3 linked regions of the Martelella mediterranea DSM 17316 genome follow. The protein of the gene in region 1 interacts with the protein of each later gene in a pairwise test. Links are inferred from orthologs where the notes say so. Each region holds a gene or a part of one and is shown in the gene's direction. Other genes may lie near its edges.

The links.
Region 2: the proteins of Mame_RS19610 (region 1) and Mame_RS27110 interact in binary tests that used the Escherichia coli proteins (3 or more experiments, as listed by UniProt). The link is inferred for Martelella mediterranea DSM 17316 from one-to-one orthologs.
Region 3: the proteins of Mame_RS19610 (region 1) and Mame_RS14960 interact in binary tests that used the Escherichia coli proteins (3 or more experiments, as listed by UniProt). The link is inferred for Martelella mediterranea DSM 17316 from one-to-one orthologs.

The regions. Positions count from the first base shown.
Region 1 is NZ_CP020330.1:4,197,047-4,208,170, reverse strand. What follows is about bases 1-3,502. They hold Mame_RS19610 ([protein-PII] uridylyltransferase), read left to right. Parts: upstream 1-392; coding sequence 393-3,302; downstream 3,303-3,502. Other genes in these bases: murJ (murein biosynthesis integral membrane protein MurJ), read left to right, coding at 3,299-3,502; mutS (DNA mismatch repair protein MutS), read left to right, coding at 1-338. In the rest of the region: more of murJ, read left to right, coding at 3,503-4,864; trpS (tryptophan--tRNA ligase), read left to right, coding at 4,964-6,025; Mame_RS19595 (universal stress protein), read left to right, coding at 6,252-6,743; Mame_RS19590 (NifU family protein), read left to right, coding at 6,853-7,419; tRNA (adenosine(37)-N6)-threonylcarbamoyltransferase complex dimerization subunit type 1 TsaB, read left to right, coding at 7,428-8,081; Mame_RS19580 (GNAT family N-acetyltransferase), read left to right, coding at 8,393-8,881; Mame_RS19575 (Fur family transcriptional regulator), read left to right, coding at 8,943-9,371; olsA (lyso-ornithine lipid O-acyltransferase), read left to right, coding at 9,381-10,166; tRNA (N6-isopentenyl adenosine(37)-C2)-methylthiotransferase MiaB, read left to right, coding at 10,228-11,124.
Region 2 is NZ_CP020330.1:1,095,082-1,105,570, forward strand. Bases 4,585-7,451 are described here. They hold Mame_RS27110 (P-II family nitrogen regulator), read left to right. Parts: upstream 4,585-5,776; coding sequence 5,777-6,127; downstream 6,128-7,451. Other genes in these bases: tesB (acyl-CoA thioesterase II), read left to right, coding at 4,585-5,445; amt (ammonium transporter), read left to right, coding at 6,150-7,451. Also shown: Mame_RS05015 (CHASE domain-containing protein), read right to left, coding at 1-495; Mame_RS05020 (CsbD family protein), read left to right, coding at 774-974; Mame_RS05025 (DUF1328 domain-containing protein), read right to left, coding at 1,102-1,266; Mame_RS05030 (response regulator), read right to left, coding at 1,378-2,172; Mame_RS05035 (NepR family anti-sigma factor), read left to right, coding at 2,343-2,537; Mame_RS05040 (sigma-70 family RNA polymerase sigma factor), read left to right, coding at 2,579-3,109; Mame_RS05045 (ubiquinone biosynthesis hydroxylase), read right to left, coding at 3,235-4,449; more of tesB, read left to right, coding at 4,549-4,584; more of amt, read left to right, coding at 7,452-7,484; Mame_RS05065 (HNH endonuclease), read right to left, coding at 8,351-8,908; Mame_RS05070 (DNA-3-methyladenine glycosylase family protein), read right to left, coding at 9,024-9,668; tRNA glutamyl-Q(34) synthetase GluQRS, read left to right, coding at 9,709-10,489. UniProt on the Escherichia coli protein: Involved in the regulation of nitrogen metabolism. Regulates the activity of its targets by protein-protein interaction in response to the nitrogen status of the cell.
Region 3 is NZ_CP020330.1:3,199,457-3,202,411, forward strand. It holds Mame_RS14960 (P-II family nitrogen regulator), read left to right. Parts: upstream 1-1,286; coding sequence 1,287-1,625; downstream 1,626-2,955. Other genes in the region: Mame_RS14955 (bifunctional ADP-dependent NAD(P)H-hydrate dehydratase/NAD(P)H-hydrate epimerase), read right to left, coding at 1-925; glnA (type I glutamate--ammonia ligase), read left to right, coding at 1,695-2,955. UniProt on the Escherichia coli protein: P-II indirectly controls the transcription of the glutamine synthetase gene (glnA). P-II prevents NR-II-catalyzed conversion of NR-I to NR-I-phosphate, the transcriptional activator of GlnA. When P-II is uridylylated to P-II-UMP, these events are reversed.

The DNA.
Region 1 (11,124 bases):
TGGTGTTTCTGCACGAGGTCGGGCCCGGTGCTGCGGATCGCTCCTACGGTATTCAGGTCGCCCGTCTCGCCGGCCTGCCGGCTGCCGTGGTCAAGCGCGCGAAGAACGTGCTCACGCGGTTGGAGGATGCCGACCGCAAGAACCCGGCCGCGAGCCTGATCGATGATCTGCCGCTGTTCCAGTCCGCCATGCGCGCGCCCGAGCCCGCGCCAAAAGCCTCCGAGGTCGAGGCCATGCTCGCCGATATCCGGCCCGACGACATGACCCCCCGCGAGGCGCTGGAAACGCTCTACGCGCTGAAGCGGAAAATGCATGATGCCGTTTCCATTGATGAGTGATTTGCTTTAAGAAACCTGCGGCGGCGCGAGAACCGCCGATGAAAAGGCAGGTCCATGCAGACAAAAAGGGCAGAGCAGCGCGAGCGCGCGGCGCAGAACACCGTGAAGGCCGCGCCGCTACAAGCCGATTCCTATGCCATGACGGAGGTGTTCGAGCCTGCGGCGCTGCGCAACGAGCTGCGGGCGATCGCGCGCAAGAATGACGGCAATCCGGATGCGACGCGTCAGGCGATCCTGGCACGACTGAAGGAGGTCAATGCCGCCGGCCGCGCCCGCGCCTATGAACTGCTCAAAGCCGATGGCGGCGGACTGGAATGCGCGCGGCGCATCTCCTGGCTCGAGGACCAGATGCTGATCGCGCTGCATGATCTGGTCACCCGCACGATCTTTCCCGATACCCGCAAGGAATTTGCGATCACCGCCGTCGGCGGCTACGGACGCGACACGCTGGCGCCGGGTTCCGATATCGACCTCCTGTTCCTGATCGAGGAAACCGACCGGGCCGATACGCTGAAGGCGATCGAATATATCCTCTACATGCTCTGGGACATGGGTCAGAAGGTCGGCCATGCGACCCGCAGCGTCACGGAGTGCATCAAGCTGTCCAAGGCGGACATGACCATCCGTACCTCGATCCTGGAAATGCGCTATATCACCGGGCGCAAGGCGCTTGCCAACGCGCTGGAACGGCGTTTTGACAAGGAGGTGGTGGCCGATACCGGCCCGGATTTCATCGCCGCCAAACTCGCCGAGCGAGACCAGCGCCACCAGAAGTCCTTCGACACGCGCTATCTCGTGGTCCCCAACGTCAAGGAGGGGAAGGGCGGGCTTCGCGATCTCAACACGCTGTTCTGGATCGCGAAATATTATTACCGGGTGCGCGACACCGCTCAGCTCGTTGAACTCGGCGTTCTGTCGCGCCAGGAGCTGAAGCTGTTCCTGCGCGCCGAGGACTTTTTGTGGACGGTGCGCTGCCACCTCCATTTCCTGACCGGCAAGGCCGAGGAGCGGCTGACCTTCGACGTGCAGGCCGAAATCGCCGCCGCCCTCGATTATCAGGATCGGCCCGGCCTTTCGGCGGTCGAACGGTTCATGAAGCATTATTTCCTGGTCGCCAAGGATGTCGGCGACCTGACGCGCATCTTCTGCTCCGACCTTGAGGAGCAGCAGGCCAAGGCCTCGCCGACGTTCGGGCAGGTGGTCTGGTCTAAGCTATATAAACGCCAGCGCAAGATACCGGGTTCGCTCGAATTCGTCTCCGACAGCGGCCGGATCGCGCTCGCCGAACCGGACGTGTTCAAGAAGGACCCGGTCGCCATCATCCGCTTCTTCTATGTCGCGGTGATCAACGATCTGGAATTCCACCCGGATGCGCTGAAGGTGGTGACGCGCTCGCTGTCGCAGATCAATGCCGAGCTCAGGGAAAACGAGGAGGCCAACCGGCTGTTTCTCTCGATCCTGACTTCCCGCAACGACCCGGCGCTTTATCTGAGGCGCATGAACGAGGCCGGCGTGCTCGGCCGGTTCATCCCGGAATTCGGCCGTATCGTCGCGATGATGCAGTTCAACATGTATCATCATTTCACCGTCGACGAGCACCTGATCCGCGCGGTTGCCGTGTTGTCGGAGATCGACAATGCCGGCGGCGAGTCTGAACTCCATCCGCTTGCCGCAAGGCTGATCCAGTCGGTCGAGGATCGGGCCGTGCTTTATGTCGCGGTGCTGCTGCACGATATCGCCAAGGGTCGCAAGGAAGATCATTCGATCGCCGGCGCCCGGGTTGCGCGCAAGCTGTGCCCGCGTTTCGGGATGACGGCGAAGCAGACCGAACAGGTCGCCTGGCTGATCGAATATCACCTCTTGATGTCGATGACCTCGCAGACCCGCGATCTCAACGACCGCAAGACGGTGGTCGATTTCGTCGACAAGGTTCAGTCGCTCGAACGGCTTAACCTCCTGCTGATCCTGACAGTCTGCGATATCCGCGCTGTCGGTCCGGATGTCTGGAACGGCTGGAAGGGGCAGTTGTTGCGCACCCTCTATTACGAAACCGAAATCCTGCTGTCGGGCGGCTTCTCCGCCGTTTCCCGCAAGGCGCGGACCGAGCACGCCATCGAGCGGCTGGAAGATTCGCTCACCGGCTGGGAGGATGCCGAGCGGCGCAAATACGCCAATCTGCAATACCAGAACTATCTGCTCACGGTGCCGCTGGAAGACCAGGTCCGTCACGCCCGTTTTATCCGCGAGGCCGACAAGTCGCGGCAATTGTTCTCCACCATGGTGCGCACCAACGCGTTCCACGATATCACCGAGATCACGCTTCTGGCGCCGGACCATCCGCGGCTGCTGTCGATCATCGCAGGCGCCTGTGCCGCGACCGGAGCGAACATTGCAGATGCCCAGATATTCACCACCACGGACGGGCGGGCGCTCGATACGATCCTGTTGAACCGGGCCTTTGACGATGACGCCGACGAGCTGCGGCGCGCCAACACGATCGGCAAGCTGATCGAGGACCTGCTGTCCGGCCACAAGCACCTCAACCAGCTGATCGCCGCGCGCCAGCGCGAGCGCCGTTCGGTGCGGCCGTTCTCGGTACCGACTCATGTGTCGGTGTCGAACAAGCTCTCCAATATCTTCACGGTCATCGAGATCGAATGCCTTGACCGCACCGGCCTGCTTGCCGATGTGACGCAGACGCTGTCCGAGCTTTCGCTCGACATCCAGACCGCCCGGATCACCACTTTCGGCGAGAAGGTGATCGACAGCTTCTACGTGACCGACCTTGTCGGCGCGAAGATCACCAGCGAAAGCCGGCAGGCGGCGATTGTCGAGCGGATGAAGGCGGTGCTTGAGGAAAAGGGCGACGATTACCGCAGGGGCATGCCGCCGGGCATGTTGCTGCCGGCTGAAATCGGCACGCAGGCGCGGCGCGTCGACGCCAAGGACGGGCGCGAGAAATGAGCCTTGTCGGCAAGTTCGCCACCGTTGGCGGCGCCACCTTCGCAAGCCGGCTGTTCGGCTTCGCGCGCGAAACCATGATGGCGGCGGCGCTCGGCAACGGGCCGATGGCCGACGTGTTCTACGCCGCCTTCCGCTTCCCGAACCTGTTTCGCCGCTTGTTTGCCGAAGGCGCGTTCAACGCCGCCTTCGTGCCGCTGTTTTCCAAGGAGATCGAGGAAAGCGGCGTCGACGGCGCCAAGCGCTTCGCCGAGCAGGTTCTCGGCGTTCTGTTCACGGCGCTGTTCCTGATCACCGTGGTGATGGAACTGGCGATGCCGCTGATCGTGCGCTTCATCATCGCGCCGGGCTTTGCCGATGATGCCGACAAGTTCGAGATGACGGTCAGGCTGTCATCGGTGATGTTTCCCTATCTGATCTGCATGTCGCTGATGGCGATGATGAGCGGCATGCTGAACTCGCTGCACCGCTATTTCGCCGCCGCGATCGCCCCGGTGTTCCTCAACGTCGTGCTGATCGCGGTGCTGGCCTATGGCGTCTGGGTCAAGGCCGATCCGCAGACGATGGCCGAGTATCTTTCCTGGGGCGTGCTCGGCGCGGGCATCATCCAGCTTGCAGTCGTCTGGATCGATGTCCGCCGCGCCGGCATGCGCTTCACCTTGCGCATGCCGAAGATAACGCCGAAGATCAGGCGGCTCGTCGCGCTCGCCGTGCCGGCGGCGGTGACCGGCGGCGTCATCCAGATCAACCAGTTGATCGGCCAGGCGGTGGCGTCGGGCAAGGACGGCGCGATCTCCGCGCTGCAATATGCCGATCGGCTCTATCAGTTGCCCCTCGGCGTCGTCGGCGTGGCGGGCGGCGTGGTGCTGCTGCCGGAACTGTCGCGGGCGCTGAAGGGCGGTAATTTCAAGGAAGCCGGGCACATCCAGAACCGCACCATCGAATTCGTGCTGTTTCTCACCGTTCCGGCGGCGTTCGGCCTGATGATGATCTCGACCGAGATCACGCGGGTGCTTTATGAACGCGGCGCGTTCACGCCCGAGACCACGACGCTGGTGGCCGCGATCATGACGGTCTACGCCTTCGGCCTGCCGGCCTTCGCGCTCACCAAAGCCCTCCAGCCAGCCTTTTACGCGCGCGAAAACACCAAACTGCCGATGCGGTTCACGATGATAGCGGTAGGAATAAATTCCGTGCTCGCCATCTCGCTGTTTCCGATCCTTGCCGAGCGCGGCATTGCGCTTGCCGAGGTGGTCTCCGGCTGGACCAATGTGGTTCTGCTGGCGACCACGCTCGTGATCTCCGGTCATCTGAAGTTCGACAGCCTTCTGATGCGCCGCATACCGCTGATCGTCCTGAGCGGCGCCGCGATGGCGGCGGCGGTGAAATTCGCGGCGGTGAAGCTTGCGGCCTGGTTTGCGCCGGGGGCTCATTTCATGCAGCAGCTCGGCGGGGTGCTGATCCTGATCGCGATCGCCATGGCGGTCTATTTCGGCCTGGTGCTCGCCACCGGCGGGGTCAACCGGGCGCTGATCATGAAACTCGTCCGCCGCCGCCGCGGATAGGACCGCTTCTCAGTTTGACGCGCCGCGCGCTGCGGTGCATAAGCGCTGCCAGCAAAACCCGATGAACCGGGCCCTCCACCCGTCCGAAAGAGAACTGACATGAGTGAATTCAAGCCGCAAATCTTCTCCGGCGTCCAGCCGACCGGCAATCTGCATCTCGGCAATTATCTCGGCGCGCTCAGAAAATTCGTGGCGCTTCAGGACAAGATGGACTGCATCTATTGCGTGGTCGACATGCATTCGATCACCGCGCAGCTTGTGCATGAAGACCTGAAGGGGCAGACGCGCGCGATCACCGCCGCCTATCTCGCCGCCGGCATCGATCCCGAAAAGCACATCGTGTTCAATCAGTCGGCGGTGCCGCAGCATGCCGAGCTTGCCTGGATCTTCAACTGCGTCGCCCGCATCGGCTGGATGAACCGGATGACCCAGTTCAAGGACAAGGCCGGCAAGGATCGCGAGAACGCCTCGCTCGGCCTGCTTGCCTATCCGAGCCTGATGGCGGCCGATATTCTGGTCTACCGCGCCACCCACGTGCCGGTCGGCGACGACCAGAAGCAGCATCTGGAGCTGACGCGCGATATCGCGATGAAGTTCAATCTCGATTTCGAGAAGAAAATCCGCGCGGCCGGGACGGGCATCGACATCACGGTCGGCGATCAGCCGGTGCATGCCTTCTTCCCGATGGTGGAACCGCTGATCGAAGGCCCCGCGCCCCGGGTGATGAGCCTGAAGGACGGCACCAAGAAGATGTCGAAATCGGACCCGTCCGATCTCTCGCGCATCAACCTGACCGACGATGCCGAGACCGTGGCGCGCAAGATCCGCAAGGCCAAGACCGATCCGGATGCGCTGCCGAGCGAGGTCGAGGGGCTGAAGGGGCGGCCCGAGGCCGACAATCTTGTCGGCATTTTCGCGGCCCTTGCCGATCGCACCAAGGCCGATGTTCTTTCCGAATTCGGCGGCCAGCAGTTCTCGCAGTTCAAGCCCGCGCTCGCCGATCTTGCCGTTACCGTGCTGTCGCCGATCACGGCCGAGATGCGGCGTCTTCACGCCGATCCGGGCCATATCGATGCCGTCCTGAAGGATGGCGGCGAGCGGGCAGGGGCCATCGCGCAGAAGACCATGAAGGACGTTCACGAGATCGTCGGCCTGCTCTGATAGCGCCCCGGCGCTTGATTTTCTGCGATCTATGATATGATGTCGGCTTGGCCGCCGGCATGGGCCGGCCCGGCCTGCCGCATTTCGCAGTCTGGCGGAAACGCCTGACCTCCGCCGGAATGCGGCGAAAGCGATGGGATGGAGCGTTTTCCTCGCGGACGCGTTCCAGCCGCAGTCTTGTCTTCAACAGCCGCGCGGGCTTTCTTGAGATTGGTGGGGTGACACAATGGTTTCCAAACGTCTTTCCGGCGAGGCCGGACATCGCCGAAAATTCATGGCCATCGTGGATGATACGCCCGAATGCATTCGCGCCGTGCGCTATGCCGGCCGCCGCGCCAAGAATTCCAATGGCGGGCTGGTGCTGTGCTATATCATTCCGCAGCATGATGCGCAGGAGTGGATCGGGGTTCAGGAAATCATCCGCGCCGAGGCGCGCGAGGAGGCCGAGACGATCGCCAACCGGGCCGCCGAGAATGTGCGCGAGGCGATCGGCATCGATCCGGAAATCGTGATCCGCGAGGGCGACCGCGCCGAGGAGATCAATGCCGTGGTCGAGGAAGACCGCGATATCGCGATCCTGGTTCTGGCCGCCGGTCCCGCCAAGGAAGGGCCGGGGCCGCTGGTCTCGATGCTCGCCGGACGCGGCAACGCGTTTACGATACCGGTCACCGTTCTGCCAGATGGGCTCGATGACGCCGATATCGATGCGCTCTGCTGACCCTTGCGTTTGCCTGCCCGAAGGCCGATATAGGAACAAAACGGGCATTGTTGGTCAAAACGCTTGACCGCTGGACGCGCCAGCCGCCCGAACTGATTTGGAGATGGATATGTTCATCCAGACGGAAACGACGCCCAATCCCGCGACGCTGAAATTCCTGCCCGGCCGCGTTGTCATGGAAGCCGGCAATGCCGATTTCCGCAGCGCCGACGATGCCATCGTTTCGCCGCTCGCGACCCGGCTTTTCGCCGTGCCCGGCGTGGAAGGCGTGATGTTCGGCTATGATTTCGTCGCCGTGACCAAGGGCGAGCCCGAGTGGCAGCACCTGAAGCCGGCGATCCTTGGCGCGATCATGGAGCATTTCCTGTCCGGCGCGCCGGTGATGGCCGAGGGCGCTTCGCCCGCGATCGATCCCGACAGCGACGAGGAATTCTTCGATGAAGGCGACGAGACCATCGTCGCAACCATCAAGGAGTTGCTGGAAACCCGCGTTCGCCCGGCCGTTGCCCAGGATGGCGGCGACATCACCTTCCGCGGCTATCGTGAGGGCACGGTGTTTCTCAACATGAAGGGGGCCTGCTCGGGTTGCCCGTCATCGACGGCGACGCTGAAGCACGGCGTCCAGAACCTGCTGCACCACTTCGTTCCCGAAGTGCGGGAAGTCGAAGCCGTCTGAGGTTTGCAATGCTGATTTTGGCGCTCGATACGGCCCAGGCGGATTGCTCGGCCGCAGTGTTCGACCGCGCGTCGGATTCGCTCGTTGGCCGTTGTGTCGAGACCATCGGCAAGGGCCACGCCGAGCGGATGATGGCCGTGATCGACTCAGCACTCACTGAGGCCGGCAGGAAGCCCGCGGATATTGACCGCATCGCCGTCAATATCGGTCCGGGGTCTTTCACCGGCGTGCGCATCGGCGTGGCGGCGGCGCGGGCTCTGGCGTTGGCAGTCAAGGCCGAGTGCGTCGGCGTGTCCTCGCTTGCGGCCATCGCTTTCCAGCACCGCACCGCGCGGCCGGGCAGCGCCGTGACGGCAACCCTCGATGCCCGCCGCGGCGAGGCCTTTGCCCAGGTGTTCGACGCCGACGGCGATCCGCTGACACAGCCCGCAGCCCATGCCTATGACGATCTCGCCGGGCTTGCCCGGCGGCACGGGGCGGTTCCGGTCGGAGCTGGCGCCATCGTCGCTGGTCTCGCGGAGCCGATGCCCGAAGATCGCGTGACGATCGAAACAATCGCCGTTCTCGGCGCAAGCGTCGTCCCCGGCCCATCGGTCTCGCCGCTCTATCTGCGCGCCCCCGACGCCAAGCCGCAACTCGGCTTCGCCGTCGCCCGCGCGTGAGGGCCGCTCATGCCTCTCGCCCACACATCAGCCGCAAAGCCCCCCAATCTTCTCGCCCCGGAGGGGAGAGATGTCGCAATAGCGACAGTGAGGGGGGAGCGCGTCCACACGGGCGCCCTCACGAGACCGACGTGCTGCACCACCCTCACTGCCCCTTTCGGGGCATCTCTCCCGCCAGCGGGAGAGAATATCGGGAGCGAGTTCCGGCCTCCCCGTGTCGTCTCATTGCTGATGAGATCGGCGAGGACGCTTGATGCCCTTGATCGCTCCATCTCCAATCGAGAGTATTTTTGTCACGAGGGAGGCATGCCATGCTGCCTTCCTTCCTGAAGCGTCCCCCCGAATTCGATCTCTTCCCGCTCGAGGAGGAGCATCTCACCCTCGCCGCCGATCTGCATCGCAAGCGTTTCTCTCCGTCCTGGAGCGCGGGCGAATTCCGCAAGCTGCTGGCCCAAAGCCCGGTCTATGGCCATATCGCGCGGCCAAACCGCCGGGTGGCGGAGGCGGCCGGGTTCGTGCTGGCGCGCAGCGTCGGCGACGAATCGGAGATCCTCACGATCTGCGTCGATCGGCAGTTTTCCAGGAACGGTCTCGGCTGGCGGCTGATGGTGGCATCCATGCAGGAGGCGCGCGCGATGGGGGCTGAGGCCATGCTGCTCGAGGTCTCGGCGGAAAACGCCGCTGCGCTTTCGCTCTATCGCAAGCTCGGCTTTGTCGAGGTCGGCCAGCGAAAGGCCTACTACACCCACGATGACGGAACGCGGACCACCGCGCTTGTCATGCGGCGCGAACTCGGCTAACCCGAGACCGTGGAACGACGCTCGGTCGGCATTGCCGGCCTCAACCGCCGGTGCGCTCTCGATGAACGATCTGACGAAAACGCTTGAGGAAATCTGCGCCGAACGCGGCATGCGCATGACCGAGCAGCGCCGGGTCGTGGCGCGCGTTCTGCAGGAGGCGGAGGATCATCCCGATGTCGAGGAACTGCACCGCCGCGCCGCGCTGATTGATTCGCGCATCTCGATTTCGACCGTCTACCGCACGCTGAAGCTGTTCGACGATGCCGGCATCATCGCCCGCCATGATTTCCGCGACGGCCGCTCGCGTTACGAGACCCTGCCCGAAGAGCATCACGACCACCTGATCGACCTCAAGAGCGGGACGGTGATCGAGTTCCAGTCGCCCGAAATCGAGGCGCTTCAGGAGCGGATCGCCCGCGAATACGGCCTGAAGCTCGTCGATCACCGGCTCGAGCTTTACGGCGTCCCGATCAAGGGCAGGGGCGAGTAGGCGGGGCGCATGATCTATCTGCGCTATGCCTATGTCGCCCTCGTTCTGTTCCTGACAACCATTATCCTGTCGCCATTGCAGATCGTGGCGCTGTGGCGCGGTTGGAAGATCGCGCGCAAGCTACCGCGTTACTGGCATGTCGTCGCCTGTTTCGTGCTCGGCATCCGCATTCATGTTCATGGCGAGATCGAGCGGCAGCGCCCGCTGCTCTTATCGGCCAACCACACCACCTGGCTTGATATCGTCGTGCTGGGCCGGGTTGCCGAGGTCTCCTTCATCGCCAAGTCGGAGGTCAAGACCTGGCCGATCTTCGGCCTGTTCGCGCGGTTGCAGAATTCGGTGTTCATCGAGCGCGCCGACAAGCGCGGCACGGGACGGCAGGTGGGATCGATCGCCGACCGGCTTGCCGGCGGCGAGATCATCATCCTGTTTCCCGAAGGCACGACCTCTGACGGCAACCGGATCTATCCGATCAAATATTCGCTGTTCGGCGCGGCCTCCTCCGCCGTTCCGCTGTCGCCCACGGGCAAGGTTCATGTCCAGCCGGTCGCTGTCGCCTATACCGGCATCCGGGGCTTTCCGATGGGGCGGTTCCTGCGCCCGATCGTGGCCTGGCCCGGCGATGTCGAAATGCTCCCTTCGCTTGCCGGCGTCATCAAGGCGCGCGCGCTCGATGTTGATGTCTGTTTCGGCGAGCCCGTGGTGTTCGATGCCGAGACCCGGCGCAAGGAGGCGGCCGCCATGGTCGAGGCCCGCATGCGCACGTTGCTTGCCGAGCGGCTGCGCGGACGCTGACCATTTTTTGATTTTCTCTTTTTTCATTTTCTCTGCGGCCAAAGCGCGTTAAAAGGCCGGCATGAGCGAACAGACAACACTTCCGGTCGACAATCAGCGCAAGGTCTTCATCAAGACCTATGGCTGCCAGATGAACGTCTATGACAGCGAACGCATGGGCGAGGCGCTGGCCGCCGACGGCTATCGGCAGACGGAGGTGATCGAGGATGCGGACCTCATCCTGCTCAACACCTGCCACATTCGCGAAAAGGCCGCCGAGAAGGTCTATTCCGCGCTCGGGCGTTACCGCGACCTGAAGGCGGAACGCCTGAAGCAGGGCCGCGAGACGATGATCGGGGTCGCGGGCTGCGTCGCCCAGGCCGAGGGCGAGGAAATCCTCCGCCGCGCGCCGGATGTCGACGTGGTCATCGGACCGCAAACCTATCACCGCCTGCCGGAGGCGCTGCGCAAGGCCAAGACCGGCGAGCGCGTGGTCGATACCGAATATGCGGTCGAGGACAAGTTCGATTACCTGCCGAAGAAGGAACGCGGCGTCCGCCCGAAGAATGTTTCGGCGTTCCTGACCGTTCAGGAAGGCTGCGACAAGTTCTGCACCTTCTGCGTGGTGCCCTATACCCGTGGCTCTGAAATCTCGCGCTCGACGAAGCAGATCGTCGATGAAGCGCGGCGGCTCGCCGAAAACGGCGTGCGCGAGATCACGCTGCTCGGCCAGAACGTCAATGCCTGGCATGGCGAGAGCGCCGACGGCGCGGACTGGGGTCTCGGCGACCTGCTGTTCCACCTTGCCGAAATCGAGGGCATTGCCCGGTTGCGCTACACCACCAGCCATCCCCGCGACATGGACGACCGGCTGATGCAGGCCCATCGCGACCTGCCGAAGCTGATGCCCTATCTCCACCTGCCGGTTCAGGCGGGTTCCGACAGGATTCTGAAGGCGATGAACCGCCGTCATACCGCG
Region 2 (10,489 bases), 3.1 Mb from region 1 along the record:
GTAGCCGATGGCGGCGCGGTTGCGCTCATTGTCCGGCTCCAGCAGCACCACGGCGGCACGGTAATCCTGGTCGGTTTCGGGCCATATCGGGTGGTTCTCACCATAGGCCCGACCGATCATGTCCTCGGCGCGGCCCTCGTTTCCGGCATAGACCATCCGGGCGAAGCCGATGCCCTGGATGCCGTCATAGCGTCCTTCGGTATCAAGGCCACCGACATAGGTGCGGAAGGCGGAGCGGTCGATATTGCCGTCGGTTGCCTCGAAGAACGCCTTGGTCGCCTCCAGGAGCGACATGTGCTGGTAGAAACGGTTGACGATCCGGTCGGTGGCGTCGCCGGCGACGACCTCGAACTTGGCGCGGCGCTCGACCTCGGACGCCCGGTAGATCGAAAACGACATGCCGATGCCGATAATGGCCACCACCAGAAACACCAGCGCGGGGAGGATGCGGCTGATGGTCGAAACAGTGCCGTTGTCTGCCTTGTCGAATCGCATGTTTTCTTCACAGCCCGACCGGCTTCCAGCCGGCCAATTTCACTCACACGCGCCAAGAAAGTGAAATGACTTCGGTTATTCGCGAATATGTGCCGAAAGAAGCACGTGACCGATGAAGCATTTGATTCATTTTGCTTGTGCGCACCGGCACTCAGTGCCTGCGTTCGTACATTCCTGTTTTTCGGAGGCTTGTCAATCTTCGACGATGGTATGGAACTGCCGGATCGGGTGGCGCGTTGATTGGGCATAGTGAAAGCTAAGCTGAAAGGAGCAGGCTTATGAATTGGGACCGTATTGAAGGCAACTGGAAGCAGTTTACCGGCGAAGTGCAGGCCCGTTGGGGCAAGCTGACCAATGACGACCTCGATGTCGTTGCCGGCAACCGCGAAAAGCTCGTGGGCAAGATCCAGGAGCGCTACGGCAAGGAGCGTGACGAGGCCGAACGCGATGTGGATAGCTGGATGAACAGTTCGCACTGATATCGCGATATGAAAGTTTAAAGGGCGGGAGCGCCAAGGCGCTCCCGCCCTTTTTTGTTTGCCAGAACACGACAACAAAAAACGGGCCGCCAACAGGCGGCCCGTTTTCGGGAGGGGAAACTCGGTTCTATCGGCTGCGCGCGAAGTTCACGATGACCGCGACGGCGAAGAACAGCAGAAACAGAAAGAACAGAATCTGCGCGATACCTGCTGAGGCGCCGGCAATGCCGCCGAAACCAAGTGCGGCAGCGACCAGGGCTATCACCAGGAAAACAACGGCATAGTAAAGCATGGACATTCTCCTTGTGTTTGTAGAGGGAAAACGCCCGAGGGCCACCGGAGTTCCGGTCCCAATGAAAAAGGGCGGCCGGAGCCGCCCTCATGCTTACGGAAGTTTTAAGGCTCAAGCAGCCTGTTCGTGATGTTCCTGGAAGAACAGCGCCTGGCTGATCAGCGCCTTGACCATGTCGGGGTTAAAGGGCTTGGTGACCAGGAAGGTCGGCTCTGGACGCTCGCCCGTCAGAAGCCTTTCCGGGAAGGCGGTGATGAAGATCACCGGCAACGATTCGGTGGCAAGGATATCGTTGACCGCGTCGATGCCCGAGCTGCCATCGGCAAGCTGGATATCGGCGAGCACCATGCGCGGACGCGAGGATTTGAACAGGTCGACGGCTTCGGCGTGGGTGCGTGCGATGCCGGTGACGCGGTGGCCCAGACTTTCCACCATCTGTTCGATATCCATGGCGATCAGCGGTTCGTCCTCGATGATCATGATATCGGTCGCCACCTGACGCGCGATTTCCGAAGAGGCCTCATCGATGAGGTTGGAAACGCTATCGCTCTCGACGTCCAGAATCTGGGCGGTTTCCTCATGGGAGAAGTTTTCGAGCGAGATCAGCAGAAAGGCCTGGCGGGGCTTGGCCGGCAGCGCCATGAGATTGGCCGCAGCCCGCTTTTCCCAGGAAAAGGGCGATTCGATTTCCTCGATTTCGATCGTTGTGGAACTGAAAAGCTGAGAGAAGAGTTTATAGAGCGAGACTTTATCGTCGCCGTCCTCCGGAAAGAGCGAAACGTCTTCGATCAGCGTTTCGAGTACGGCGGCAACATAGGCGTCGCCCGATGTCTGGGAGCCGGTAACGGCACGTGCGTAACGCCTGAGGTAGGGTAGATGGGCGGCGATACGTGTTGAAAGCGACATGTCTGGTAGTCTCCTGCCTCGATAGGTCGTTGCGGGTATCTCTTTTAGAGCATTCCTCAAGAAGCAAGAATGCGGGAGACGAAAAAAAGTTCCCGAAGAGCGGAACATTTTATTTTGGGCCGCGTTTTCGGCTTGAATGGAATCGTTGGAATGTAGCGAGGCGAAAACTGGTGAAGAACAATAGCGACCTTGAACAAGGTTCGAACATGCCCGGTACGGCCAAGAGTCCCGAAGAGGCGATCAGCAGACGCCTCAAGGCTCTCTACAATGCTGTCGAACAGGAGGAAATCCCGGATCGGTTTCTCGATCTTCTCGAGCGTCTGGACGCGGCCGAGGCCGCATCCGCGCCCAGAAAAAAGGGGTGATCGCCGTGGCAACAGTCGAAGATACGAGTTTCAAGCGGGATATGCTGAAGACGGTGCCAAGCCTGCGCGCCTTCGCCGTCTCGCTCTGCGGCCATCAGGATCTCGCCGACGATCTGGTTCAGGACACGATCATGAAGGCCTGGGCCAAGCAGGACAGCTTTGCCGCGGGCACCAATATCAAGGCCTGGCTGTTCACCATCCTGCGCAACGAGTTCTACAGCCAGATGCGCAAGAGCGGTCGTGAAATCCAGGATTCCGACAATGTCTTCACCGAGCGGCTTTCCACCCATCCCGCGCAATATGGCGCGATGGACCTTCGGGACTTCCGCGAAGCGCTGAACAAACTGCCGAGCGATCAGCGGGAGGCGATCATTCTGGTCGGCGCATCGGGCTTTTCCTATGAAGAGGCAGCCGAAATCTGCCATTGCGCGATCGGCACGATCAAGAGCCGCATTGCCCGCGCCCGCGGCAAGCTGCAGGAATTGCTGGACATTACCGGCGAAACCGAATTCGGCCCCGACGCCAATTCGGCAAGCGTGGTCAGCCGCGCCTTCGTGTCGCGTCCGGGCTGAGACGCGATGCGCGCAAAACCGATACTGCAAAGGGCCGGTCATTGACCGGCCCTTTCGATTTTCGTCAGCTTTGATGTAACGTCCTGAAGGGGTGCAGGCTTGAGAAGCAAGCCGCCCCGCCTTGCTCAGAGCGGCTCGCCGGCCAGAAGTTTCGGCAGGTCTCGAGCCGTCCGGCCGGAGGCTTCCTCGATGAAATAGCGCTTCAGCCGGGGCATGCGATCGACCACGCCGAGGCCGAAATCGCGGGCCATGCGCAACGGGCCGATATCGTTGGAAAACAGCCGGTTCAGCACATCAGTGGTCATGCCCATGCGCACCGTGTCGAACCGCCGCCAGCGCTGATAACGCTCCAGCGTGTCGAGCGCGCCGATGTCGAGGCCATTGCGATCCGCTTCCACGATGGTCTGGGCAAGAGCCGCGACATCCTTGAAGCCGAGATTGAGGCCCTGGCCCGAAATCGGGTGGATGCCGTGGGCCGCGTCGCCTGCCAGCGCCAGCCGCGGCGCGATGAACGAGCGCGACAGCGTGAGGCCCAGCGGAAAGGCGCGCCTGCCGCCGGCCAGCGTGAGTTTGCCGAGATGATGCCCGAAGCGGCGCTCCAGCTCGGCCTCGAACACCATGTCGTCGCTGTCGACAAGGCGTTGGGCATCTTCGGTGCGCTCTGTCCAGACCAGCGAGGAACGGTTACCGGTCAGCGGCAGGATGGCGAAGGGGCCCGCCGGCAGGAAATGCTCTTCCGCCCGGCCGTTATGCAGGCGCTCATGGGCGACGGTGGTGACGATGCCGGACTGGCCATAGTCGAATTTGACCGTCTTGATGCCGGCCATGTCGCGCAGCCGCGAGCGCACGCCGTCGCAGGCAACCACCAGCCGCGTCGCGATCTTCTCGCCGTCGGCAAGGGTGAGTTTCGCATGGCCGCCCTCGGCCGAAAAATCGGTCACGGCGGCGTCGTGGCGGATCGTGATGCCGAGCGTGTCGGCCGCCCGGCGCAGCGCCCTGACCATCGCGACATTCGGGATCATGTAGGCGAAGGGGTCGCTCGCCTCACCGCGTTCGCCGAAGGTGAGGAACACCGGCTTGACCGGCTCGCCGGTCTCCGAATCGGTGACGATCATCTCGTTGATCGGCTGGGCGTGGTCCTTGATCTCGTCCCACAGTTCCAGCGTTTTCAGCATGTTGATCGCGGCTGCGATAATGGCGGAGGCGCGCTCGTCCTTTTCCCACACATGGGCCGGCGCCGCCTCCATCAGCTCGATGTCGAGGTGGGGCGCTGCTTTCTTGACCGCGACCGCGACCGAGAGCCCGACATAGCCGCCGCCTACGATGACGATATCCTTCATATCCCGATCCTTCCTGCGTCTCGCCATATCTCGCTCCTTCTCAGCAAAGCTGTTATAGGCCATTGCGATACTCATGGGATATATAGGGACCGCGTTCAAATGTCACAGCCCGGCAATGACCACGGCGGCAAGGCGCTCGCCGCTCTTCTCGATCTCGAGCGGCTCGAGGAGAACCTTTATCGCGGCCAGAGCCCTGCCACCACCTGGCAGCGCGTCTTTGGCGGTCAGGTCGTTGCCCAGTCGCTGGTGGCGACCCAGAGAACGGCTCCCGAAGGGCATCTCGTTCACTCGCTCCACGGCTATTTCATGCGTCCCGGCGATACCGAGGTGCCGATCATCTTCCAGGTCGAGCGGTTGCGCGATGGGCGCAGCTTTTCCACCCGCAGCGTCCGCGCCATCCAGCACGGCCAGCCGATTTTCATCATGACCGCCTCGTTTCAGATCGAGGAGGATGGCTTTGAGCATCAGCATGCCATGCCCGATGTTCCGCCGCCTGAAGAGCTGGCGGGGAGCGACATCATGAATGATGCCGAGAACGCGCCGGCTCCGGTGCGCAATTACTGGATGCGAGAGCGGCCAATCGAGATCAGGCCCGTTGACCTCGACAATTTTCTCTGGCGCAAGAAACCCGGCGGCCAGCAGAATATCTGGATTCGGGCCAATGGTCCGTCGCCGCACGGGCGCGACTATCAGACCGCGTTTCTCGCCTACATGTCGGACATGACCCTGCTCGACGCGACGCTCTATGCGCACCAGAGTTCAGTCTTTTCCGACCGGGTGCAGGCGGCGAGCCTCGACCATGCGGTCTGGTTCCATCGGCCGTTCGAGACTGATGACTGGCTGCTTTATTCGCAGGAAAGTCCTTCGGCAAATGGCGGCCGGGGCTTTGCCCATGGCCGCATCTTCAGCCGCGACGGCACGCTGGTGGCCTCCGTCGCACAGGAAGGCCTGATCCGCATTCGCGATCACGCCTGGCCGTTCTACAAAAAGGCGTAGCCCGGCGCTATGACGCCGAAGAGGATGAAAATGCCCATATTGCGCGCATGCTGGGCCTTCTGATTGACGGCCTGAGAGGGCGTGTCTGATTCTCATTCCGGCATTTGCATAAAAAAAAGGCAATTGCCAAAAATAACGCACGGAATCGCCGCAACTTTGTGGCGGGCATTTCGTCGCACATATCTTCCCGAAAATATCCCATTAATATCAATTATTTGTGACGTCAGTTCCAAACTGGCACGGTCTTTGTATGTCTGCGATAGGCCGCTGACGAATTTCTATTCGAGGGCGGTAAGGAGAACCGGCTTTTCGAAGCTGCGGGTAACAAAGGATGGGAAACCAGATGAAAATTGTGATGGCCATCATAAAGCCGTTCAAGCTGGATGAGGTGCGTGAGGCCCTCACCGCCGTCGGCATTCAGGGCCTGACCGTGACCGAAGTGAAAGGTTACGGCCGGCAGAAGGGGCACACCGAGATCTATCGCGGTACCGAATATGCCGTCAGCTTTCTTCCCAAGCTGAAGATCGAAGTCGCGGTCGCCGCCGATGTGGTCGAAAAGGCTGTCGAGGCGATCGCCTCCTCCGCCAAGACCGGACAGATCGGCGACGGCAAGATCTTTGTCTATTCCATCGAACAGGCCGTGCGTATCCGCACCGGCGAAACCGATTCCGAAGCGCTGTAAATCAGCAGGGGGTAATCAGTCTATGTCTTCCAAACTCAAATATATTGCGGGTTTTGCTGCCCTTGCCGCAGCGACCGCCGCCTTTCCTGCCTTCGCTCAGGAAGAGGCCGCAGAGGCCGTGGTTGAAGTGGCCTCGGGCGCGCCCGCCGCTGATACGGTCGTGATCTTCAACACCTTGCTGTTCCTCATCGGCGGCTTCCTGGTCATGTGGATGGCCGCAGGCTTCGCCATGCTGGAAATGGGCCTGGTGCGCAAGAAGAACGCTTCGATGCAGGGCCTGAAGAACATCGCCCTCTATGCGGTCGGCGGCATCATGTTCTGGTTCACCGGCTACAACCTGATGTATACCGGCGTTGACGGCGGCTTCATGGGCTCGTTTGGCCCCTACGTCTTCCCGGGCCCCGGCATGGATGACGGCGCTGCCGGTTATTCGGTTGCCTCCGACTGGTTCTTCCAGATGGTGTTCTGCGCCACCACCGCCTCGATCGTGTCCGGTACGGTTGCCGAGCGCATCAAGTTCTGGCCGTTCATCATCTTCACCGTCATCCTGACCGGTATTCTCTACCCGATCACGGGTTCCTGGCAGTGGGGCGGCGGCTGGCTTTCCGAAATGGGCTTCTCCGACTTCGCCGGTTCGACGCTGGTTCACTCGGTTGGCGGCTGGGCCGCTCTGGCCGGTGCGCTTGTTCTCGGGGCGCGTACGGGCAAATATGCCGCTGACGGCTCCGTTCATCCGATGCCGGGCTCCAACATCCCGCTCGCCGTTCTCGGCACCTTCATCCTGTGGCTCGGCTGGTTCGGCTTCAACGGCGCCTCGCAGCTTGCCATCGGCTCGATCGCGGATGCCGGCGATGTCTCCAAGATCTTCGTCAACACCAACCTGGCCGCTGCGGCCGGCGCGGTTGTCACGATGATCCTGCTGCAGATCGTCTACAAGAAGGTCGACGTCACCATGGTCCTGAACGGCGCGCTCGCCGGTCTGGTCTCGATCACGGCCGAACCGCTGACGCCGTCCGTTCCGGCGGCCCTGTTCATCGGCGGTATCGGTGGCGTGATCGTCATCGTCGTCGTGCCGCTGCTCGACAAGCTGAAGATCGACGACGTCGTCGGCGCGATCCCGGTCCACCTTGTTGCCGGTATCTGGGGTACCTTCATCGTACCGCTGACCAATGACGGCACGTCCTTCGGCACCCAGATTGTCGGTATCGTCGCCATCGGCGCCTTCACCTTCATCGTGTCGTTCGTCATCTGGTTCATCCTCAAGGCCATCATGGGCATCCGTGTCTCGCCGGAGGAAGAAGAGATGGGTCTCGACAAGTCCGAGGTCGGCGTCGAAGCCTACCCGGAATTCATGTAAGCCCGACCGGGGCCGCCATGCGGCGACCCCGGACGATTTCAGCATGCATCGCAGAACCCGCCGGTCAGACCGGCGGGTTCATTATTTCGTGGCGAGGCGAAAGCCGCAGATATCCACGAAGCGTCCCGAAACATGAAGTTCGAAAAAGGCCTGCTTCAAGGGCGCGCCTCGGGCGCCCCGAGCCAAGACCGAATCCGCTGTTTCCTGCCGCGTTGCGGGTAGCCTCTATGCGAGGCTTGAAAGCTTGCCGTGAAAAGAACGAACACTTCGGAAACGAGCCTGCCCTACTCTGTATTGACCGCACGCATACGTGCAATTTAATGTATTGTTATCGCTGAAGGTGTTGTTGTTCCACGCGGGCTCAACCCCGGTCGGATGATGTTTCGACCGGATAATCGGCCCGAGCGGGAACTTTCCCGGCTGCGGTTTCGTTCAGCACGAATGTGCATGCCGCGATCGATGATCAAATCTTGTTGTTGTCATGAATGGGTGATTGTTTTTGTGGCTTGTGCCGGATAGGTGAAATACCAAAAAAAGTCCAGGGGAAGGCAGGCGTTAGCTCTGCCGAGTTGGAAACACCGCAAGATTTGGGCTGAATGTGAAAAATCTCAGACTCTTCAAATGTTCCTGTCATCACCCTCTGCGGTTTGGAACGAAAAACTGTTCGTATTGCTTCAGGCCCACGCCGTTTTACAACCGCATACCGTTTTGGGTGGCGCTGATGCTCGTCATCGCGGTGGTGTCACTGCAGTTTTTCGGGCTCGGCTTTGACGAAACGCTGAGCGCAGCCGAATCTGATGCTCCGGCTACCCAGAACATGGCTGGAGGCCTCTGACTCCGCATTTGCCGGCGCGCAAGGCGCCTGCTTACGGCTCCAGCTCGCTGTCCCAGTAGAGATAGTCCAGCCAGCTTTCATGCAGGTAGTTCGGAGGGAACTGCCGGCCGTTATTGTGCAGGTCCTGCACCGTCGGCTGGAAGGGTTTCTGGAAGGGGATCATGCCGGCCTGTTTGGGCAGCCGAGAGCCCTTTTTCAGATTGCATGGCGAGCAGGCGGCGACCACGTTTTCCCAAGTGGTCTCGCCCCCGCGACAGCGCGGGATCACATGGTCGAAGGTCAGTTCCTCGCGGCTGCCGCAATATTGGCACTGGAAGCGGTCGCGCAGGAAAACGTTGAAGCGGGTGAAGGCCGGGTGGCGCGAGGGCTTGATATAGGTCTTCAGGCAGACGACGCTCGGCAGCCGCATCGAGAAGCTGGGCGAGGACACGGCCTGATCATACTCGGCGATGATGTTGACACGGTCGAGGAACACGGCCTTGATCGCGTCCTGCCAGGACCAGAGCGACAAGGGGTAATAACTCAGCGGCCTGTAGTCGGCGTTCAGAACGAGCGCCGGCAAGGCCTGAGGCGAGACTGCAATCGTCAAGTTGCTCTCCTGATCGATTCGGCATCTGTCTCCTGTATATTAGGCTCGTTGTTACAGTATTGTGAAGCCTGATTAATCGCCTCGTCTGTTTCGACTGCCAAATACCACAAAAGCCTTATCCCACCGGGAGGACGTCCCTTTTGGTGATCTGCGCGTAGTGCGCCCAGAGAATCCGGGCCGCCACCGAACGATAGGGCCGCCAGTCCCGCGCAAGCGTCCTGAGCGTTACGGCGTCGGGCCGTTCATTGAGCCCGAACGCGTCCGCGGCGGCAATGCGCAAGGCAAGATCGCCCGCCGGAAAGATGTCGACATGACCGGCACAGAACATCAGATAGACTTCCGCCGTCCAGACGCCGATGCCGCGATAGGCCGTCAGAAGCGCCAGCGCCTCGTCCGCGGGCAGGGCGTCAAGTGCTGCCAGATCGAGCGTGCCGTCGGCAATCGCCCGTGCGACGCCGTCGAGCGTTGCCTGCTTGGCGCGGGTCAGGCCGATGCCGGCATGGGCCTCGGGCGAAAGCGCCAGATAGGTCTCGGCCGTCAGCGGATCGCAGGCGGCGCGAAGCCGCGCGAAAATCGCGGCGGCCGCCTGTTTGGAGATCATCTGGCCGGCCACCACCTCCGAAAGCCCGGCAAAGCCCGAAGGCAGCAGGCGAAGCGGAATTTCGGGGCAGGTTGCGGCAAGGTCGGCAAGCAGGGGCGCATCCGCGCAAAGGCCCGCGAGCGCCGTTTGCAGGTCGTCGCGATTGCGCAGCCGTTCCATCCGCCTTGCCCCTTTGTCTCAAAACCGGATAGTTCATCGCATGAAACCAGTTACGGATCGACCCGTTTTCCGCTTCGCGCCGAGCTTGAACGGCTACCTGCATCTCGGCCACGCCTTGTCCGCCTTCGAAAACCAGCGGCGTGCAAAGGCTGTGGGCGGCAGGCTGCTGCTCAGGATCGAGGATATCGACCAGACCCGGGCGACGCCGGAGCTTGAGGCGGCGCTGATCGAGGACCTCGACTGGCTCGGCATCGCCTTCGAGCCCCCGCTCTTCCGCCAGTCCGAGCATTTCCCTGATTATCAGGCGGTGCTCGACCGGCTGATTGTCGCGGGACTGGCCTATCCGGCCTTCATGACCCGCGGCGAGGTGCGCCGGCTGGTCGAGGCCTTTGAGGCGGAGGGGAGCGCTTGGCCGCGCGACCCGGACGGTGCGCCGCTCTATCCGGCCGCTGACCGATTGCGCAGTGAGGAAGAGCGTCAGATGCTGCTTGCCTCAGGCAAACGTCATGCCTGGCGGCTCGACATGGAAGCGGCCATCGCCCGTATCGGCAAGCCGCTCTGCTGGCGCGAGGAACGGGACGGCGGGATCGTCGATATATCGGCCGACCCCGCGGCCTGGGGCGATGTGGTGCTGTCGCGTTCGGATGCGCCGTCGAGCTATCATCTTTCGGTGGTCACCGACGATGCGGCGCAGGGCATCACCCATGTGGTGCGCGGCCTCGATCTTTATCACGCTACCGCGATTCACCGCCTGCTGCAGGAGCTTCTGGGGCTTCCCGCGCCGGTCTACCATCACCACCGGCTGATTCTGGGACCCGACG
Region 3 (2,955 bases), 1.0 Mb from region 1 along the record:
GGCCGAGGACGAAGGCCGACAACCGCTTGTCGGCGATCCAGTCTCTGAGCGCGGAAACATCCTCGATGCGTTTCAGCATGATCGCCGTCAGATGCGCGGCATTGACGAGGATTGCCTGCGGCGCTGCCGCGATCGTGACCAGCCCGGCGCCCGCCTTCAAACCCGCCATTGCGGCAAGCCGTGCGGCGCCCGTGGCCGAGGCGCCGCCGGAAAACACGCCGAGATGGCCGCGGCTGAACTTGTGTGAGTCGGCGCCAGCGCGCGGCAGGCTGTCGGCCCACAGCGCCGGGGTATTGAGATGGTGGTCGCCTGCCGCCTCCGCCAGAATGCGGCGCGGAATGCCGATGTCGAACATCTCCAGCCGGCCGCAATGCGCGCGGCCCGGCAGCAGGTAATGGCCGGGCTTGGCGGCCATGAAGGTCACGGTATGCGAGGCCGTGAAGGCCGCGCCAAGCACCTGGCCGGTCAGGCCGCTGACCCCGGACGGCAGGTCGACGGCGATCACCGGCAGACCCTCCGCCCGCGCGATCACGGCGGCAATCTCGTCGGAAAGCGGCCGGGCAAGGCCTGCGCCGAAAAGCGCATCGATGATGACATCGCCCTGCTCCGGCCGAAAGCCATCCAGCCCCGCGCTGTCCATGCCGCAATCCTGCCGCGCCCGAAGGGCGTCGCCGGAGAGCCTGGCAGGATCGCCAAGGTGAAACAGCGCCACCTTCATTCCGGTTTCGGCAAACGCGCGGGCCGCGACATAGCCATCGCCGCCATTGTTGCCGGGTCCGCACAGCACGACGGCGCGCTGCGCCGCCGGATAACACCGCAGCAGGCAGGCCGCGACCGCCCGGCCCGCGCTTACCATCAGCGCGTAGCTGTCTATACCGCTCTCAGCGGCCAGCGCGTCGGCGCGCCCCATTTCCTCAGGTGTCATCAGCAAGGCCGGCACTCCTTCATCGCGGGTGAATAGAGCGGAAAATCGGGTGATGATGCAAGAGGCGACTTTCTTCTGGCTAGTTGGTAATCAATTGCCTATTAATTAAACACAGGTTGCTGCTCAAAATTCATGCGTCCTCGTCGTCAGCGCCCCTGAAATGCCGCGCTATTGACCTGAAGGCGCCTTTTGGCGAACCTGATTTCGGTGCCACATGCGGAATGCTGCGGCAATCGCGAGGCCGCAATTTCATTTCGGTGGATTTGCACGAAGAACAATCGAACTTGGCATGCAATGTGCATTAGAAGTTCCGAGCGGGCTGACGCCTGCTTCAACGGGAGAAGCGGAGAGCAATTTTCTCATGAAAAAGATCGAAGCGATCATCAAGCCTTTCAAGCTCGACGAAGTGAAGGAAGCCCTTCAGGACGTCGGCCTGCAGGGCATCACTGTCACGGAAGCCAAAGGCTTCGGGCGCCAGAAGGGTCATACGGAGCTTTACCGGGGCGCTGAATATGTCGTCGACTTTCTTCCCAAGGTCAAAGTCGAGGTCGTTCTGGCAGACGAAAACGTGGACGCGGTCATCGAAGCCATCCGCAACGCCGCTCAAACCGGGCGTATCGGCGACGGCAAGATCTTCGTTTCCAATGTCGAGGGCGTCGTGCGCATCCGCACCGGCGAAACCGGCGTTGACGCCATCTGATCCATCCCTCCTCTTTTGACAAAGATGGGGCATCCCTATCGTCATCTTCTTATGCAAGGAAAACGTTAAATGACGACAGCTTCTGAAATTATGAAACAAATCAAAGACAACGACGTCAAGTTCGTGGATCTGCGCTTTACCGACCCCAAGGGCAAGCTGCAGCACGTGACGATGGACGTCTCGGCTGTCGATGAAGATTTGTTCGCCGACGGCATCATGTTCGACGGTTCGTCGATCGCCGGCTGGAAGGCCATCAACGAGTCCGACATGGTGCTGATGCCCGACACGGCCACCGCCCATATGGACCCCTTCTTCGCCCAGTCGACCCTCGTCGTGTTCTGCGACATTCTGGAGCCGCTGACGGGTGAAGCCTATAACCGCGACCCGCGCACCACGGCCAAGAAGGCGGAAGCCTATCTTAAGTCGACTGGTATCGGCGACACCACCTATTTCGGTCCCGAGCCGGAATTCTTCGTGTTCGACGACGTGCGCTTCAACGCCGAGCCCTACAACACCGGTTTCCAGCTCGACAGCACCGAACTGCCGTCGAACGCCTTCACCGAATATGAAACCGGCAACATGGCCCACCGTCCGCGCACCAAGGGCGGCTATTTCCCGGTTCCGCCGGTCGACAGCATTCAGGACATGCGTTCGGAAATGCTCACGGTTCTCGCTGAAATGGGTATCGTCGTCGAAAAGCACCACCATGAAGTGGCCTCCGCCCAGCACGAGCTCTGCATGGTGTTCGACACGCTGACCCGCATGGCCGACAAGACCCAGATCTACAAGTACGGCGTCCATCAGGTTGCCCATGCCTATGGCAAGACGGCAACCTTCATGCCGAAGCCGGTCTTCGGCGACAACGGCTCGGGCATGCACGTGCACCAGTCGATCTGGAAGGACGGCAAGCCGACGTTTGCCGGCGACGGCTATGCCGGCCTGTCGGAAACCTGCCTCTATTACATCGGCGGCATCATCAAGCATGCGAAGGCCGTCAACGCCTTCACCAACCCGCTGACCAACTCCTACAAGCGTCTGGTGCCCGGCTACGAAGCCCCGGTTCTGCTCGCCTATTCGGCCCGCAACCGTTCGGCCTCCTGCCGTATTCCGTTCGGCTCCTCGCCGAAGGCCAAGCGCGTTGAGGTCCGCTTCCCCGATCCGGGCGCGAACCCCTACCTCGCCTTCGCCGCGCTGATGATGGCCGGCCTCGACGGCATCAAGAACAAGATCCATCCCGGCGATGCCATGGACAAGGACCTGTACGACCTGCCGGCCGAAGAGCTGAAGGAAATCCCGACCGTCTGCGGCTCGCTGCGCGAAGCGCTGGAAA